DNA from 3 places in the Spartinivicinus marinus genome. Region 1 is predicted to be linked to each of the others. Evidence: predicted binding sites of a transcription regulator. Region 1 holds the regulator's gene; each other region holds the start of a gene.
The links. Region 1 encodes FliA, which starts transcription of late flagellar genes. Its sites were predicted from a motif close to CTAAAGTTNNNNNNNNNNCNGCCGATA; they were not measured.

Region 1 (6,199 bases):
GGTCATGAAGGTGGCGATGCTGCAGGGAAGGTGATTCAAGCGTTCGGCGAGGTGGTGATTGGGGGGAATTATGTGGTTGGTTTGGTGGTGTTTGCCATTTTAATGATCATTAATTTCGTGGTAGTCACTAAAGGGGCGGGCCGTATATCTGAAGTCAGTGCAAGGTTCACCCTGGATGCGATGCCAGGTAAACAAATGGCCATTGATGCTGATTTAAATGCGGGCCTGATTAATCAGGATGAAGCCCGTACACGGCGGACAGAAGTGGGTCAGGAGGCTGATTTTTATGGTTCAATGGATGGTGCCAGTAAGTTTGTTCGGGGTGATGCAGTTGCAGGGCTTTTAATTTTATTTATAAATATTATTGGTGGTTTGAGTATTGGGATGATTCAGCATGATTTATCTTTTCCTGTGGCCATGCAGAATTATTCATTACTAACGATTGGCGATGGGTTAGTCGCGCAAATTCCTTCCTTATTACTATCAACAGCAGCTGCCATTATTGTGACTAGGGTGTCTGATGCGAAAGATATGGGCCACCAAGTTATTCAACAAATGTTTGCTACACCTAAGGCGTTGGGTGTGGCTGCAGCCATTTTAATAGTGATGGGATCTATCCCAGGAATGCCTCATTTGGCTTTTTTGGGGTTGGGCTTATTAGCCGCAGGTGGGGCTTTCTTGATTCATCGTCGGGCTCAGCCAAAAGTGAAAACAACAGGAGAAGGGCAATTGCCTGCTGCACCAGGTCAGGAAACAGCAGAATCAGCAGGGGTATCTGCAGCAGCACCGGAGGTAAAAGAGTTAGGTTGGGATGATGTTACCCCGGTCGATATGATTGGTTTAGAAGTTGGTTATCGGCTAATTCCTCTTGTGGATAAGACGCAGGGAGGAGAGTTGTTGAGCCGAATTAAAGGGGTCAGAAAAAAATTGTCTCAAGAGCTGGGGTTTTTGATGCCTTCGGTGCATATTCGTGACAACCTGGATTTATTACCCAACGCCTATCGTATAACGTTAATGGGGGTGACAATCAGTGAGGCAGAAGTACACCCAGATCGTGACTTGGCAATTAACCCTGGTCAAGTTTTTGGCTCATTACAAGGGATTGAAGCCAAGGACCCTGCGTTTGGTTTGGATGCCATTTGGATTGAGTCAAACTTAAAGGAGCAAGCCCAAACCTTGGGCTATACCGTAGTGGATGCATCCACCGTGGTTGCTACACATTTAAATCAGATTATCCATAAACATGCCCATGAGTTGATTGGTCATGAAGAAGTACAACAGATGTTGGACTTATTAGCCAAGCAGTCGCCGAAGCTGGCTGAAGATTTAGTACCCAATAAATTATCCATCAGTTTATTACTAAAAGTGCTGCAGAATTTATTACTGGAAAAAGTCCCAGTTAGAGATATTCGAACCATTGCCGAAGCTTTGGCGGAAGCTGCAATGATCAGTCAAGATCCTGCCACACTCACCGCCGCTGCCAGAGAGGCTTTATCTCGATCTATCGTCCAAGGGTTGGTGGGTACTGACCTGCAAATTCCGGTCGTTACTTTAGCACCTCAGTTGGAACAGATGTTGCTGCAGTCTGTACAACAAGCGAAACAGTCTGGTGCTGCAACGATTGACTCAGTTGTGTTAGAACCGGGTATGGCAGAGCAGTTACAGCAGTCTTTGGCTGAAGCTTGTCAGCGGCAAGAGCTAGCCGGAAAACCTGCCATATTATTGGTGGCAGCACTGATCAGGCCGTTTTTAGCTCGATTTGCCCGGTTTGGTGTGCCGAATTTACATGTGCTTTCTTACCAGGAAGTACCTGATAACAAGCAGGTCACAATAGAAGCAACCGTCGGCCAGTAACATAATTAGCCAGCAATAAGGCTGGTTAAGGTAAGGCTACATGGTGAGTCTAAACAACTTACGTGGAACGTTGCGCCAAAAGACTTAAGTTGTAGTGTTTTGGCCGTTGAGTGCGCAGGGGTTAAGTGGCATGACAATAAAACGTTATTTTGCAGCGGATATGCGACAAGCCATGCGGCTGGTGAAAAATGATCTAGGGCTTGATGCAACGATTTTAAATCAACAAAAAGTGGCGGGGGGGGTTGAGGTATTAGCGACTTTAGAATTACCCCAGCCAACCAGGCCACCAGGTCCTGTGACACCTGAACCTTTATTAAATGAGGAAAAACAACAGCTGCGTGTGGCAATTAACCAAGCGAAGCAGGTGATTAATCGTGCTCAGCAGGGCAGTGCTACAACAACCGATGTGAATTTACAGCTGCGGGCAACGTCTGGCGTAAAGTCAGCTGATAAAATGGATACGACAGTAACATCTGTTGTACAACCTAATGTCACTGATCATCAATTTAGTGCATTGCAAAATGAAGTCAGTGGGATGCGGGCATTACTAGAACAACAGTTAGGGCAGTTGGGCTGGTTAAAATACTGTAAGCAAAATCCGGCTAAGGCACAGCTTTGGAAAAAATTACAGGCGATAGGTTTTAGTGGCCATTATTGTCAACAGTTACTAGCGAATTTACCTCTACAACAACAAGGCCTTGATGCTTGGCGACATGTATTGGCCAATCTGGTGAAGAAATTACCTATTACCTCTAAAGATATTGTTGATCAAGGGGGGATTTTTGCTTGTGTCGGTCCTACTGGCGCAGGGAAAACGACGACTATTGGTAAACTTGCTACCCGTTATGCATTAAAACACGGTACCGATAAACTGGCATTAGTCACCATGGACACCTTTCGAATTGGTGCCACGGACCAAATTAAAACCTTGGGTAAAATATTAAATGTACCCGTTAAAGTGGTGGGAGATGGCCAGCAATTACAAGCCGTGTTAGATAGCTTTCAGAAAAAATCGTTGGTCTTAATTGATACGGCGGGGCTTAATCACCAAGATCCCAAATTGCAGCTACAATTATCTATATTGAATCAGGTGAGGCCAATGGTGCGAAGCTTGCTGGTTTTAGCGACAACCAGCCAGCAACAAGTGCTGCAAGTGGCTTATAACATATATAGTCAAACTCGGTTGGTAGGGGGGGTGTTAACTAAACTGGATGAGGCTTCCAGGCTGGGGGAAGCAATTGAGCTGCTAATGGATAAACACCTTGCGGTTTCTTATGTCACTGATGGCCAGCGGATTCCGGATGATATTCACCAAGCACGAGCTTATCAATTGATTAGTCGTGCGGTGGCCCTCAGCCAACATGCTGAGTTAGCAGAAAATGAGCTAATGTCAGCTTATATGCAGGCCAATCCTGTAGCTGTAACACCTCCTATGCAAGCCAATGTTGGTTAATAACCCTGTGCCCAATGAAAAGGGGATGAGAATAATAAATAAGGCGCTAAGGGGAGTACCTCCATATAGCGTGCTCCTTATTATCTGTACTCAGTTGAAGAGTATGGTGGCAATGAATGAGTTTTAGGAGGTTGATGCGATGAGCTATTCATTAAGGATATAACCAGGATTATTCCGCATATGATCAAACATCCAGTACAAGTAGTGGCAGTGACCGGAGCAAAAGGGGGAGTAGGTAAAACAAATCTAGCAGTAAATTTGAGCATAGCATTGGCGGAACTGGGGCGGCGGGTGATGCTGCTAGATGCTGATTTAGGGTTGGCAAATGTAGATATTTTATTGGGCTTATCCCCGACTCGGAATATGGCAGATGTATTGGCTGGGCGCTGTGATTTAAGAGATATTATTTTACAAGGCCCGGGTGGTGTTCGAATTATTCCTGCTTCTTCCGGCACTCAGAAAATGACTGAGCTGAGTCCCCAGGAACATGCGGGAATGATTTCAGCCTTCAGCGAGCTCAGTAACCAATTGGACATGCTAATCATCGATACCGCAGCGGGTATTTCCGATACGGTCATTAGTTTTGTTCGAGCGGCGCAAGAATTAATTATTGTTGTTACTGATGAGCCTACCTCAATTACTGATGCTTACGCTTTGATTAAATTATTGCACCGTGATTATGGTTTATTGCGGTTTCGAGTCGTGGCTAATATGGTGAGAACTCAGCAGGAAGGCCATAATATATATAATAAACTAGCCAATGTAACTGATCGATTTTTAGAAGTGGCACTGCAATATTTGGGTGCTATCCCGCAGGATGAGGCTGTACGAAAGGCTGTTATGCGGCAACGTGCTGTTATTGATATCTACCCCCGTTCTAAAGCTGCTGTGGCAATTCGAGCACTAGCACAAAAAGTCGATGCCTTTCCTCTCCCGTCATCACCGCGAGGTCATTTAGAATTTTTTATTGAAAACCTGGTTGCTGGTGAAGTAGGAAGGTAATAGGCAATTTTATGGTGTCGAATGAAGCCGGTTTGTATTCTAAGTCAGGACAGCAATTTAACCAGCAATTAATTGAACAATATACTGGTTTAGTGAAACGAATTGCCCATCATTTAGCTGCCCGGCTGCCATCTCAGGTGCAATTAGATGATTTATTACAAGCAGGCATGATAGGCCTATTAGAGGCTGCTAAAAAGTATGATGGGAGCAAAGGTGCCACCTTTGAAACCTATGCGGGTATTCGCATTCGCGGCGCTATGCTTGATGAAATTCGCAAAGGGGATTGGGTACCTCGCTCGGTACATCGAAATAGTCGGCGGATTACAGAAGCAATCAGTGGGCTTGAAGCGAGACTTGGACGCGACGCAAAAGATGGAGAAATTGCAGAAGAATTAGGATTGAGCTTAACTGAATACCATCAGCTGTTAAGTGATACAGCTTCAAGCCGGTTATTTAGCTTTGAAGAATTACTGAGTAGCCAAGATGGAAGGCACTCTTGGTTAGCGGATCAACAACAATCATCGCCGCCAACCAAGCATCAAACTGAGCAATTTAAAAAAGCACTGGCTAAAGCCATTGCCACGCTACCGGAACGAGAGCAGTTATTGCTCTCACTCTATTATGACGAAGAGCTTAACCTCAAGGAAATTGGCATGGTATTGGGGGTGAGTGAGTCACGTGTAAGTCAGCTTCACAGTCAAGCTGCTGCTCGGCTTCGAGCACGTCTGCAAGACTGGGCAGTTGAATAGACTGGCACCCTCTTAATGACCTACTAGACTAGTAAGTTAGATGTTCAGCACAAACATCAATGTGGCTTGATGGAGGTCGCTTTGGACAAAAATATGAAAATTCTGATCGTAGATGATTTCTCTACGATGAGACGGATTATAAAAAACTTGTTACGTGACTTAGGTTTCACTAATACGTCAGAAGCTGATGACGGGCAAACTGCACTACCTATGTTGCAAAGTGGTGGCTTTGATTTTCTGGTGACCGACTGGAATATGCCGGGTATGACAGGTATTGACTTACTCAAAGCTGTAAGGGCAGACCCAAAACTAAATGCACTTCCTGTTTTAATGGTAACTGCTGAAGCCAAGCGCGATCAGATTATTGAAGCTGCTCAGGCCGGTGTGAATGGCTATGTAGTAAAACCTTTTACTGCTGCGGTGTTGAAGGAGAAAATCGAAAAGATTTTCGAGCGTGTTGAAGCAGGTGGTTAAGAGGTATATATGTCGCTGCTTGATAAATTAAAAGACCAGGCACCCACTGAATTTGAAACGAGCCTGAAAGAGCAGGCTCAAAAAATGGTGGAGCATCTGGAAAAAGGCAATTTAAAAGATGCCATAGAAGTCATTCAGGAAATTAACGAGGTTAGGGATAAAAGCTTATATAAAGAGGTAGGCAGACTAACCCGGGCATTACATGAGTCGATTCGAAACTTTCATGTTGAAGCGGGGCTGGCAGGTGGCGATCAAGAAAATATGTCAGATATGGTGGACGCTTCTGATCGTTTGGAATATGTCACAAAGATGACTGAAAGTGCGGCAAATACCACCATGGATTTGGTGGATAACTGTATGCCGATAGTCGGTGAATTAAAGTCTGATGCTCATAGCTTACGAGATGAGTGGTCAAAAATTCGCAAGCGACAAATGAACCCTGATGAATTTAGAAAGCTTTATAAACAGATGGATGAGTTTTTAGATCGCAGTGAAAAACAAGTTAATCAAGTCCATAGCAACTTAACTGAAATTTTAGTTGCACAAAATTATCAGGACTTAACTGGTCAGGTTATTAAAAGAGTCGTTGAGCTTGTTCAGCAGGTAGAAGACAGTTTAGTTGACCTCGTCAGGATGGCGGGTCAGGTAGATAAACTGACTGGTATTG
Region 2 (6,199 bases), 1.2 Mb from region 1:
GTGTCACTAAAGTCACCACAGATAGCTTAGGTAGTTCTCAAGAGGCAGGTATTTCATCTAACCGGATTGCCGCCAATGCGCTAGCGGCAGGTGATTTGGTGATTAATGGTATTGCGGTGGGCGCTTCATCGGGTGTCGATGACCAGTTTTCAACTGCATCAGAAGAGCAAAGTGCCATTGCCAAAGCCGCTGCTGTTAATAAGGTATCTGACCAATCGGGTATCATTGCAACAGTGGATGGTACTACGGTACAGGGAACTACCTTTGCGTCAGCGGATAAAAACGGTAATGTGAAAATCAATGGCGTCACCATTGAAGTGGCGACAGATGCTGACTTAACCGCACAAGCGAACTTACAAAGTGTTGTCAACTCCATTAATGAAAAATCAGGTCAAACTGGAGTGGTTGCTTCTTTTGATGGTAATGCCACAACGGGGATAACCCTGACTGCAGAAGATGGGCGAAACGTTGTTCTGGCGGATGGAACGGTGGCAGCCAACGCTATAGGGCTTGGGGCTGCAGGCACATTTATCGGTACTTACTCCCTTATTTCTCGTGATGGCTCTGATTTTAGTTTGGATACAACGACCGGCAATATTGACAATGCAGGGTTTGAAGTGGGTACTTTTAGTGGCGTCAATGGTGGTGCGGTAGGCGATGTAGTAGATGCCAACGCGTTAGTGACAGGTGATATTGTCATCAATGGGATTGCCGTTGGACCAACTCAGGCATCGTTTGATACGGCATCTAGTGTGCAGAACAATGCCAGTGCAATCGCCAAGGCTGCGGCAATTAACTTAGTGAGTGATCAAACAGGAGTAACAGCTAAGGCAAATGCAACCTTTGTAGTCAGTGCGGCTATTACAGCGGGTACGGCTGAGAGTGGAGCTGCAACCATTAATGGGACCAGCATCAGTATCTCTTACTCAGATACTGACTCTGTCAGTGATATCCAAAATATTATTGTAACGGCGGTTAACAATGCTTCTGGACAAACTGGTGTTAGGGCAGAAGCGTTTGGTGCAACCCAGTTTAGGCTGATTGCTGATGATGGCCGTAACATTGATGTGACTTCTTTATCTGGCATTACTGCTGGTAACTCAGGTTTTGCAGTGGCAACCACACAAAGCTCTATCTCCTTACTCTCAGCAGGTAAGTTTGAGCTTTCCACTAATACGGGCAGCATTGTTAGGGCAGGCTTCCAAATTGGTACTTTTGGTGGGGGGCAAGATGGGCAGCTGGTTAAGGACATTGATGTTTCAAACGTTGAGGGAGCTAATGAAGCCATTATCTCTGTGGAAAATGCCTTAGCTCAAATCTCAGCACAGCAAGCGGAGCTGGGTGCTGTTCAAAACCGGTTCTTATCAACCATCAATAATTTATCGATCAGTAGTGAGAACCTGTCGGCTGCCAACTCTCGAATCAGAGATGCGGACTTTGCAGCCGAAACCGCTGAGTTATCAAGGGCGCAGGTACTACAACAAGCGGGTATCTCAGTGTTAGCTCAAGCCAACGCAAGACCTCAACAGGTGTTATCACTCCTACAGTAATAACTCAATAATAAAAAAAACAGCCGGACTTGATTAATCAAGTCCGGCTTTAAGCTAAAGGAAAAAAGTTAAATTTATTCAATAATAATTTTTAAAACGTTAACAACAGTAGTCGTACTTAATTAATGATTAATCACTGTAAGTCAATAAAAGGAGATAGAGCAGAGCCAGTAATGCTGTAAATCATTGAGAAGTAAATATAAAAATTGATGATGTATGCTAATTAATATTGATGATGTTTTTGATAACGAAAACATCTAAAATGTTTTTTCCTTATGGCCGCTAACCAACTCAGGAAGGTTAGCCGCGACACTTCAGTCACCTGCTGAGACATCGCGTAGGCCCTCTGACCTGGAATTGTTAGAGGTTAATAAGGAGAACACAGCATGCCTCAGATCATCAACACCAATATTGCTTCTATCATGGCACGTCGTAACTTGGATACCTCTCAAGCTGCTCAAGACCAAGCGCTACAGAGGTTATCATCAGGTTTACGAATAAACAGTGCTAGAGACGATGCAGCGGGTTTAGCCATTTCTTCTCGACTAGATGCACAAATACGAGGAACCTCAGTGGCCATACGTAATGCAAATGATGGGATTTCTTTAGCCCAAACTGCAGAAGGGGCATTGGGATCTATTAGCTCAAATTTGCAACGAATTCGTGACTTAGCATTGCAATCGGCTAATGGCAGTAATACCAGCATTGACCGGGAAGCCTTAAATGCTGAGGTAAAACAGCTGGTCACTGAAATACAAAATGTGGCAGAAAAAACCAATTTTAATGGTAAGAAACTACTGGATGGAACATTTGCAGGCTCTATTTTCCAAACAGGAGCTAACCTAGGGGATACCATCGGGGTAAGTATTACTAAAGCTACTACTGATAGCTTAGGCAGCGCAATAGAGGCGGGTATCTCGTCTAACAGAATAGCTGCAGCTGCACTTACTGCGGGAGATTTAGTGATTAATGGAGTTGCTGTTGGTGCATCTTCTGGTGTAGATGACTCCTTCTCAACGGGTTCTCAAGCACAAAGTGCGATTGCAAAAGCTGCTGCTGTCAACAAAGTATCTGAGCAAACAGGAGTTGTTGCGAAGGTAGATGGTACATCTGTAGCGGGTAACACATATGCGACATCAACTGATAATCAGGGAAAAGGTATTTCAATCAATGGTGTTTCAATCAGTGTTTCGACTGATGCGGCATTATCGACAGAAGCCAACTTGCTGAATGTTGCGGCAGCAATAAATGAAAAGTCAGGGCAGACAGGAGTAGTAGCTTCTTTTGATGGTAATGCAACTACTGGCATTACATTAACAGCTTCTGATGGACGTAATATTGTTTTGGCGGATGGCACAGTGAATACGAGTGCTATTGGCTTGGGAGCTGCTGGTACATTTATTGGGACTTATTCACTTATATCCCAGGATGGCAAGGATATTACCTTAGATACCACAACAGGTGCTATTGATAATGCAGGCTTTGAAGTAGGTAGCTACAGTGGTGTAAATAGTGGTGTAGCTGGTGATAATGTAACAAATGCTGCCTTAGCTACGGGGGATTTGGTAATAAATGGTGTAGCAGTAGGACCAACTCAAGCATCATTTGATACGTCATCGATTGTAGATAGCTCATTTAGTGCAATTGCTAAAGCAGCAGCAATCAACTTAGTTAGTGGACAAACAGGTGTGACAGCTAAGGCCAATACAACTTTTGTGATTAGTGGGGCAATTACTGCTGGCACTGCACAATCGGGAGGGGTTGAAATCAATGGTGTCTCAATTAATGTTTCATATGGGGCTACTAGCTCTGTCAGTGATATACAAAATTTGGTAGTAAATGCCATAAATAATGCCTCAGGGCAAACGGGGGTCAGGGCTGAAGCATTTGGTGCAAACCAGTTTAGACTGGTTGCTGAAGATGGGCGGAATATTCGTGTAGGTGCAGTAACAAACATTACCAATGCTGGTTTTACTGCAACTACAACCACATATAGCTCTGTTTCTTTATTTGCTGGAGATAAAGTTGAGCTTTCGACGAATACAGGACAGATAGGTAGAGCTGGCTTTCAAATAGGTACTTTCGGCGGTGGTCAGGATGGCCAGCTATTGAAAAACTTAGATATCACAACGGTTGCTGGTGCTAATAAAGCTATTCAGTCTGTAGATAATGCCCTTGAACAAATTTCCAAGCAACAAGCAGATTTAGGTGCGATTCAAAACCGATTCCAGTCTGCTATCAGTAACTTAACCATTAATAGTGAAAATTTATCTGCTGCCAATTCGCGGATTAAGGATGCGGACTTTGCGGCAGAAACTGCTGAGCTGTCACGGGCTCAGGTATTACAACAGGCTGGTATTTCGATACTGGCTCAGGCTAATGCCAGGCCGCAGCAGGTTTTATCTCTACTCCAGTAGTGACGTTGCTACAGTAATAGAGGTTGACTTGGCTGTGGGCCGACACCAGGGAACTGGTGTCGGCTTTGGTGTTTGAGAGGTGATGAGGTGAGATATGAAAGAGGTTGATCTGACATCGCCTACCTTGAGAATGGAGGCTGTAACAACGAAGCCTAGTTCACTGCCACCCCAGGTGGTAGCGAGTACCAAGGAAGTGAGTGAAACAAGGAAGGCTGCAAATGTGAGGCAGGATGTAAGCCCCAGCCATGCTGAACGTGCTGTTAATGTTAATACGGGTGATGCAAAGGCGTTGCAATCATCACAACAGCAAAAGCGGCAGCAAGTTGAACTGGCAGTTACCAAGCTGAATGAGTTTGTTCAGGCTCAGCAGCGAGACCTTCGTTTTGATATGGATTCTGCTTCTGGCAGGACTGTGATCACGGTAGTCGATAGAAAATCAGAAGAGGTCGTCAGGCAAATACCTGATGAGTTGGCATTAAAGTTGGCGCAAAGCTTGAATGTTGAAGATGATATTCACTTGTTGAATATACAAGCTTGAAGCATTCATAGCTGATAAAGGCATTCTGCAAAGTGTCTGCAGTAAGTAGCTTGCTTATAGGCTTATTACAAATAGCTTGATAAGAAGGGTAAAGTTTTGCCGCTAATTGCCGCTTTAATGAGTATGCTTAGTAAGTTCCTTCTGATAGAACGTGGGTTTAAATAGGTAGCAGCCATGGCAGGTATTTCATCCATCGGTATAGGATCGGGGGTATTAACCAGTGACTTGATTGATAAGCTGGTTGCTGTTGAAAAAGAGCCCGCTGATAAGCGTTTGACCAGCCGGGAAAACACCCTGAATACTCAACTATCAGAGTTTGGACGAGTGCAAAGTGCACTGGTTGATTTGCGCCTGGCCTCACGTTCACTAGACTCTATGGCCGATGTACTTGCTGTTAAGGCCTCGACTACATCCTCAGCATTTTCAGCAACAGCTTCTTCTGATGCGCCCTTGGGGCAGTTTTCAATAGAAGTCACTCAACTAGCTCAAGCCCACTCACTTGCTTCTAGTGTTTTCACCAATAAAACTGATACCGTTGGCACGGGTACCCTCAGTATTACCGTGGGCACTACCACAAAAAATATTACTATCAATAGCAGTAATAACACTTTAGAAGGTATTCGGGATGCAGTAAATGCAGAGACAGGGCTGGATGTTTCGGCCAGTGTGTTGGATACCGGTTCAGGCTTTCAGTTGGTATTTAATGCGACTAAAACCGGGCTAGCGAATGACATTACCATTAATGTCACCGATGACGACAGCAACAATACCGATATCAATGGCTTGTCTCAGCTGGTGTTTAATGGCACCACCAATAATTTAACCGAAACTGTCCAAGCCAAGGATGCCAATTTAAAAGTGAATGGCATCAGCATCACCCGCTCATCCAATACCGTATCCGATGCGATTGAAGGGGTGACATTAAACCTGACTGGCACCAATACAGGTGCTGCTTCCAGCTTATCAATTACCCGCGATGAAGCGACTATCGTTGATCGGGTTCAGGAATTTGTCGACAAGTTCAACGCTTATCAATCCCTGGTCAACGAATTGACGGCGTTTAACCCTGATACCCTGGAAGCCGGGGTGCTAATTGGTGACTCCACTTTACGAAGTATTACTGCTCAAACCCGAGAAATTCTCAGTGGGGTGGTGAAAGGTTTAGAAACTGCGAGTATTCGAAGCCTGGCGGATATTGGTATCAGCACTCAAGTGTCTGCTTCCGCAGGCTCAAATGATGGTGGAACCTTAATTTTTGATAGTGTTAAATTTAAAACAAAATTAGCAGAGTCACCTGATGATGTGGTTGGTCTGTTTGCTAGCCAAGGTCGTACCTCTGATAATCAGGTGAAATTCTTATCCAATACCGATGCCACCAAAAAAGGCACTTACGCTATTAATATTACGACGGCGGCTACGCAAGGAAATTTAAATGGCGCGGTAGCATTGGGTGGTTCAACGACCATTGATGGCAATAACGATACCCTTAAAATCAAAATTGATGGCACGGAAACCGCTGAGTTAACCCTTGCCCCAGGCAGTTATTCGCCAACGCAGTTAGCGGCGGAAATTCAAAGTAAAATTAATGCCGATAATAATTTAATTAATGCAGGTAAAACGGTTTCAGTCTCGGTGGATGGCTCTAATCAGTTGGTGATTTCCTCTAATACTTTTGGTACTACATCGACCGTTGA
Region 3 (6,199 bases), 280 kb from region 1:
TATGAGACTCAGCGATGCTGGCTTCCTTGATTCTGATGGGGTCATCATCCAAAGCCGTATAAGGCAGCTGTTGTTGTTTTAAAAATCGACCAATAGATTGCCCCACCCGACCATAGCCGCAAATAATCGTATGTTGATTCAGCTTATGGGCAAGCTGAGCAATTTCTTGTTCGTGAGTATCTGCGGGGGTAATAGGAGACTGGGGAAACAGCCATTTAATAATTAAACTGCTATAGCGAATGAGAAAAGGTGTAGTCACCATGGATAAAATACTCACAGCTAGCAGAATAGATTGCGTTTCCTGGTCAACCAGTTGTTGTTTACCCGCTAAAGCAATCAATGCCAGACAAAACTCACCACTTTGTGAGAGATAAAGACCAGTGGTTAATGCGGTTTCTCTTTTTTGGCCAAATAATTGAGCAAGCAAAGTAATTAATACGCTTTTGACTAAGAGTAAGCTAGCGGTAGCGATGAGAATAATAAACCAGTTTTGGACAAATAAGTGCAAGTTAAGCATGGCGCCTACTGAGACAAAAAACAGTCCTAGCAACACATCACGGAAGGGTCTGATATCATGTTCAATCTGGTGTCTGTAGTGACTTTCACCTAACATCATACCAGCTAAAAAGCCTCCTAATGCCATTGATAAAGACAAAAAGTGGGTAATCCATCCAGCAAACAGTGCAATAACTAACACAGTGAGCAGAAAAAGTTCTTGAGAGCGAACAGTGGCAACTTCATGAAATAACTTGGGTAACAAGAATTTACCAATAAGCAACATCGCGACGAAAAGTCCAATGCTTTTCCCTAAAGCAAGCAATACAGCATGGCCAAGTGCTTGATAACTGTCATTACCTAAGGCGGGAATTAAGGTTAAAAATAATACGGCGGCAATATCCTGAAAAATTAAAATAGCGATAGTGGTTTGGCCATGCTCTGTTCTTAACTCATTATGTTCAGTCAGCTCTTTTGAAACGATGGCAGTAGAAGAAAGCGCCATGCCAGCAGCGGCAAGTAGTGCGATGGATACCGGTAGTTGCAATAACCAACCAACCAGAAAAATAACAGCAGTGACTGAGAGTACCTGAGCGCCCCCTAAACCTAATACCATTCGGCGCATGGCGGTCAGCTGAGCAAAAGAAAACTCTAAGCCAATTGAAAATAGTAAAAATACGACACCTATTTCAGCTAATAAGGCAATAGTTTGGTAATCAGCAATACTATCGCTAACCGCAGGGCCAAGGATAATACCTACTGCCAGGTAACCTAAAATAGGTGGCATACGCAGCTTATTCAAAACAGCAATAGCCATGACAGAGCAGGCAAAAATTAACAGTAGTTGGTTGTAAAAAGAGAAATCCATAGCGAGTCCAGAGTTGGTGCCCTAAGGTCTATTTCAATGAAAGTAAAAATCCCTAAGCAGAGGGTTTTAATGATAACTCCGCTTGCTGGCCAAAGAGTGTGATATTTTGGCTTATTGTGCCTGTAATATAGGTAAACTGGCCACAGGCTTGATTATAAAATTTGCCAAAAGTAGCACTTAAGTGGGTAATACCGGCGGGTAAATGAGGAAGTACTGCTGTTGTGCTGGCATTAATGAACGCTTTTTGTACGGGGTGCTTGCCTTGATAAAAAGTAATCACCGTATCCTGCTTAAAAAGGTTGGTTAGTTTGAGAGACTGCTGGCCAACCTGCTTGCCCATTAACTCTCCGCTAAATGGCTTACGTTGGGGGTATTGGTTACATTTCAGTTTTTTGGCTGTGCGGGCATTGCCAAAACCAATAAGTGCTTCACGGGTAAAGTAACGCTTATTGTTATAAGTCACTTGTAGCCAGGTTTTATTAATCACTTTGGTTACTTTTATAGGATGATAACTGCCTAATAATACTTTGACAGGGCTGGTCAGGTTGGCTGCGGTATAAAGCTTGGTTTCTGTTAGGGTGTAATGCAAGCCCAGCCGCTCATTAGTATAAAGTGGCGTAGGGCGAATTTTAAAAGGCTCTGAAGGGAGATAAGACCGTTGTAGCGCAATGTTAATAACCAATGGACTGGTGATGAGGATAAGTAAAAATAAAATTAACCCACCATGACTAACAGGCCAGTACCAGGGAAATAGATTGGGCAGTGGTGGTTTAAGAGGATTACCCAGGTTGTCTAATAATCGATAACAGTTATGTTGGATGGCACGATTGGGTGGAGGGGCAGACGACAACAGCTGATAAGCAAAATTAACGGCTTTGCCATAATCATGTTGCTGATAAAGGGCGTTAACTAAAGTAACGAGTAATTCAAGCTGTTTTTTTGGTTGATAACTTTTGGTGGCATTATACCAAAAGGCTTTTAACGTGTGCCAGGGGCCTGCCGGTAGTGACCACCACCCTAATATTAAATTAAGGCAGTTATACCACAAACTTAGTCGCCAACTGCAGCTTAAACACCAAATACCCTCAACTTGTCGTTGGCGACTTTTGTAGAGCAACCCTATTACCTGGCAAAACTGTCGTTTAGTTAAGTTTATTTTACACTGACCACAGCGTTGGCAGGTGGGCAGTATAGTTGTCTCAGAACTAGCAGTTGACGACAGGTGGGGTGGTTTTTCGATGGAAGTATTCACACCATAAGTTTTTGCAAGCTGCTGCTGGTTGCGCTTTACTTGTTCAGTAATATCTACGGCTGATGTGTCGTGACTTTCAGACAATGTTAGGGAAGTTTGTTGAAAATCCTTAACTAATAACCGATACGTCTGTTGTAGTTGCTGAAATGCTTCTGTGGTGTCTTGACTGGGGTTTTTATCAGGATGGAGCCGCTTTGCATGATATCGGTAGGCCCTTTTGATGTCTTCTAGAGTGGCGTTGGGTGGCAGTTTTAGTTGCGCTAACAGTTGTTGGCGGGAAGGTTTAGCCATAGTTGTTTTTCATTTTAGAAACCATCGGTGATAAGGGCTGATTAAGTCAAACAAAATTATTATAGCTAATGGTTCAAGTGTTTAAAAAAGCGTGCCGATACCTATGTTAAGGAACTGCTACTAGATTAAGGGTGACTCATATGTCATTTAACCCCATCACACTTAACCAGCCCAATGGATTGTTACAGTCGCTGTATCAAGGGCTTGATAAGCAAACATCTGCTCAAAACCATAAAGCGCTTGAGCAGAGTCAGTCTGTTGTGCCTTCATCATTGAATAACCTGGCAGAACCAGATCCCTCAATTACAAAAGTACAGCCAGTCAATGAGTTTTCTGCTAGCACGGTAGCAGGGAATGTATTGCAGTTTGTGGCTAGTCGGCTTGCTAAGGAGGCTGCCAATGGCGCCGGTGAAGAGCAGCTAACCCGCTTATTTGACCAGGCAATTGCGGGGGTTCAGCAAGGGTTTGCAGAAGCGAAGGAAGTTTTGGATGCATTAGGTGGTTTATCAGAAACCATTGATCAGGGGGTGGATAGCGCATTTCAACAAATTGAGCGGGGGTTATCCCAGCTTCGTGATCACTTTTTACCCACAACGACCATTGATTCATCTACCAGTGAGTCACCAGCAACTACGACCCCAGTTGAAGCTGCACCAGCCACTGCTCCGGATTTATCTGGTAGTCAGTTAACCAGTCATGTGCAAACAGCTAGTGTACTCAGTCAGCAAGACTTTTCATTCAAGGTGACCACGCGTGACGGTGATGTGGTGACTATCCAAGCCTCTGCATTAGAGGCCTATCAGTCATTTAGTGGTCGTGCCCAAGCCCACCACAATGGTAGACAGACGCTTGTTGCAGAAGAAAGCTTTGAATACTATCAGCATCAGCAGTTTCAGCTTGCTATTAACGGAGAGTTGGACCTGGAGGAGCAAGAGGCCATCAATGGCTTACTTAATGATGTGTTTGCCCTTGCCAATGACTTTTATGAGGGTGACATCGCCACTGCGTTTGAAAAAGCCTTGTCACTTAACTTTGATACCTCTCAGTTACAGAGCTTTGCGCTCAATTTATATTCAGCAGAGGTACGGCAAGCGACTGATACTTATCAATCAGTTGCAGGGCTTCCCAGTAAAGCAGCTGGCTTGCAGCCACTGGCTGAATATGCAGAACAACTGCAACAAACCTATTTGAAGGCGGCAGAGCGTTTCAACCAGCCAGTTAATTTATTACAAGAATTATTGACCAAAGCTGAAGACTTGTTTGCTGATGAAGGGGTGTTGATTCCTCGGTTAGCTGAAGTCAGTCAGAAACTGCTAGAACCATTAACGAGTTAAGAAAAATGGTGAAAACAGTCTGACTTGGTTACACTTGGCGGCTTGTTTGCCGCTAAGTGATTGTTATGTCATCTGTTATTCTGTATACCACCACTGGTTGCCATTTATGTGATCAAGCACTGGCATTATTACAACCAGTGGCTGAGCGCTATCATTTCACTATTACTGCGCAAGAAATTGCCTTTGATCCAGACCTGTTTGATCGTTACGGCATTCGTATCCCTGTAATTGCTCTAGCAAACCAGCAGGCCGAGTTAGGCTGGCCTTTTACGGCAGAAGAGTTGGATCAGTTTATTGTCACCCAGCTTGAAGCTTCATGAGAATTAAATACGGCTGGTGCTTTAAAGTACTTGTTGATCACTTATTAACGGGTGCTCTTGGTATTGGCTTGTTTTTCTGGGGGGGGGCTTATTCAAGCCAGCTATCGGCGAGTACAGCAATTGCTGTTAAAGATGATGCCCGGCAATGGGTGAAGCTGACCTCCCCAGCCAAACGTATCATTAGTTTAGCGCCTCATACAACAGAACTATTATTTGCAGCAGGCGCTGGTGATAAAGTCGTCGGGGTCATTAGCTTTAGTAATTACCCTGCACAAGCGAAGCAAATCACTCAGGTAGGGCGGTTTGATGCTATTGCAGTAGAAACCATTATCAGTTTACAGCCCGATTTGATTGTGGCCTGGCGAAGTGGAAACGCCAATGCGGGTATTCAAACATTACAACGGCAGGGGTATCCGATTTATTTTTCAGAGCCGACTCGGCTAATCGCTATTCCGGAGCAATTGGAAGCGTTAGGAAAGTTGGCGGGTGTAGAGGAAACGGCTAACCGTGCAGCAGAAACATTCAGACAACGCTTAAAAAGTCTCCAAACTCAGTATTCAACAAAAAATAATCAGCAAAAAAAGCAACCAACTGTCTTCTTTCTGGTCAGTCAAACCCCGTTAATGACAGTGAATAAAAATCATATTATTAATGATGTGATATCAAGTTGTGGTGGCGTTAATCCCTTTGCTGATTTAGCACCACTGGTTCCGATCATCAGTATTGAACAATTATTAGTGACTTCACCCTCTGTGATAGTAGCCCCCAGCAGTGCCCAACAAAATGGCTGGTCTGCGCAATTAAAACAACTGCCTGCTATTCAGCAAAACCGGGTGATTTACTTGGAAGCTGATCATATTTTACGACCCACCCCTCGCATATTATTAGCTATGCAATCTTTATGTGAACAGTTAGCTTCTATTGGTTCGCCAGTGGATAAGTAAAGCAAATAAAGTGAACAATGTTTAATCCAAAATGAGTAAGGACAGTTAGCTCAATAGAGCGAGTGCGTTGGTATACTAGGCTAAAACCAAAGCCTGCCAAGGCAGCCATGATGGCAAATTGTAAGCCACCACCTAAATGAGCTAACCCAAATAATAACCCCATAATACTCACAACAATCCATTGGCTGTATTTTATTCTGCGTAATGACTGTGCTAAAGGTGCTTGAATTAATAAGCGAAAAAAGGCTTCTTCTGCAATACAAGTAAACAGTAAATTGATCCAGGCGAATACTAAGGTAATCCAGCCAATTTTTATGTCCAGTTGAATGACATTCATCATTAACCCTACAGTTAAAGGAACTAAGATGGCAAGCGCAATTAGGTGGCCATTTATTTTAAGTTGTTTTAGATAACGATTAGTACCTGTAGTATTAAGTAGGCCAAGAATAAGTAACCCAGCTACTGCCTTATCTAAGTTGGCGAATAGCTGAAAAGTAGGAGCATCATGGCTAATTGTAGTTGTGGGAAGGATAACAGGGTTGTTGAAACCCGGTAATAAATGCAAAGCGAGAGCTAATGCAAGAATAACTGCGCATGTATGTAAAAGGTATTTAGCCCAAGCTTGATTTAACTGCTGACTGTAAAATAAACAAAAACCTAATAATACTAACCATATAATGCCTAATAAATGAACG

Region 2: fliD (flagellar filament capping protein FliD) is a predicted target of FliA. The motif match lies at 4,594-4,620, and genes of this name have one in related genera.
Region 3: OQE68_RS23660 (DUF5610 domain-containing protein) is a predicted target of FliA. The motif match lies at 2,980-3,006, and genes of this name have one in related genera.

Annotation. Positions count from the first base shown of each region.
Region 1 is NZ_JAPJZK010000001.1:4,980,395-4,986,593, forward strand. It holds gene flhA (flagellar biosynthesis protein FlhA) at 1-1,854, shown strand, start outside; gene flhF (flagellar biosynthesis GTPase FlhF) at 1,985-3,307, shown strand; gene OQE68_RS22370 (MinD/ParA family protein) at 3,488-4,309, shown strand; gene OQE68_RS22375 (RNA polymerase sigma factor FliA) at 4,321-5,058, shown strand; gene cheY (chemotaxis response regulator CheY) at 5,152-5,532, shown strand; gene OQE68_RS22385 (protein phosphatase CheZ) at 5,542-6,199, shown strand, end outside.
Region 2 is NZ_JAPJZK010000001.1:6,173,131-6,179,329, reverse strand. It holds partial or broken gene OQE68_RS31135 (flagellin N-terminal helical domain-containing protein) at 1-440, shown strand, start outside; gene OQE68_RS31130 (flagellin) at 489-1,550, shown strand; gene OQE68_RS27180 (flagellin N-terminal helical domain-containing protein) at 1,937-3,967, shown strand; gene OQE68_RS27175 (flagellar protein FlaG) at 4,062-4,505, shown strand; gene fliD (flagellar filament capping protein FliD) at 4,680-6,199, shown strand, end outside.
Region 3 is NZ_JAPJZK010000001.1:5,264,956-5,271,154, forward strand. It holds gene OQE68_RS23650 (monovalent cation:proton antiporter family protein) at 1-1,363, opposite strand, end outside; gene OQE68_RS23655 (J domain-containing protein) at 1,416-2,906, opposite strand; gene OQE68_RS23660 (DUF5610 domain-containing protein) at 3,047-4,240, shown strand; gene OQE68_RS23665 (glutaredoxin family protein) at 4,306-4,560, shown strand; gene OQE68_RS23670 (cobalamin-binding protein) at 4,557-5,504, shown strand; gene OQE68_RS30995 (CPBP family intramembrane glutamic endopeptidase) at 5,479-6,199, opposite strand, start outside.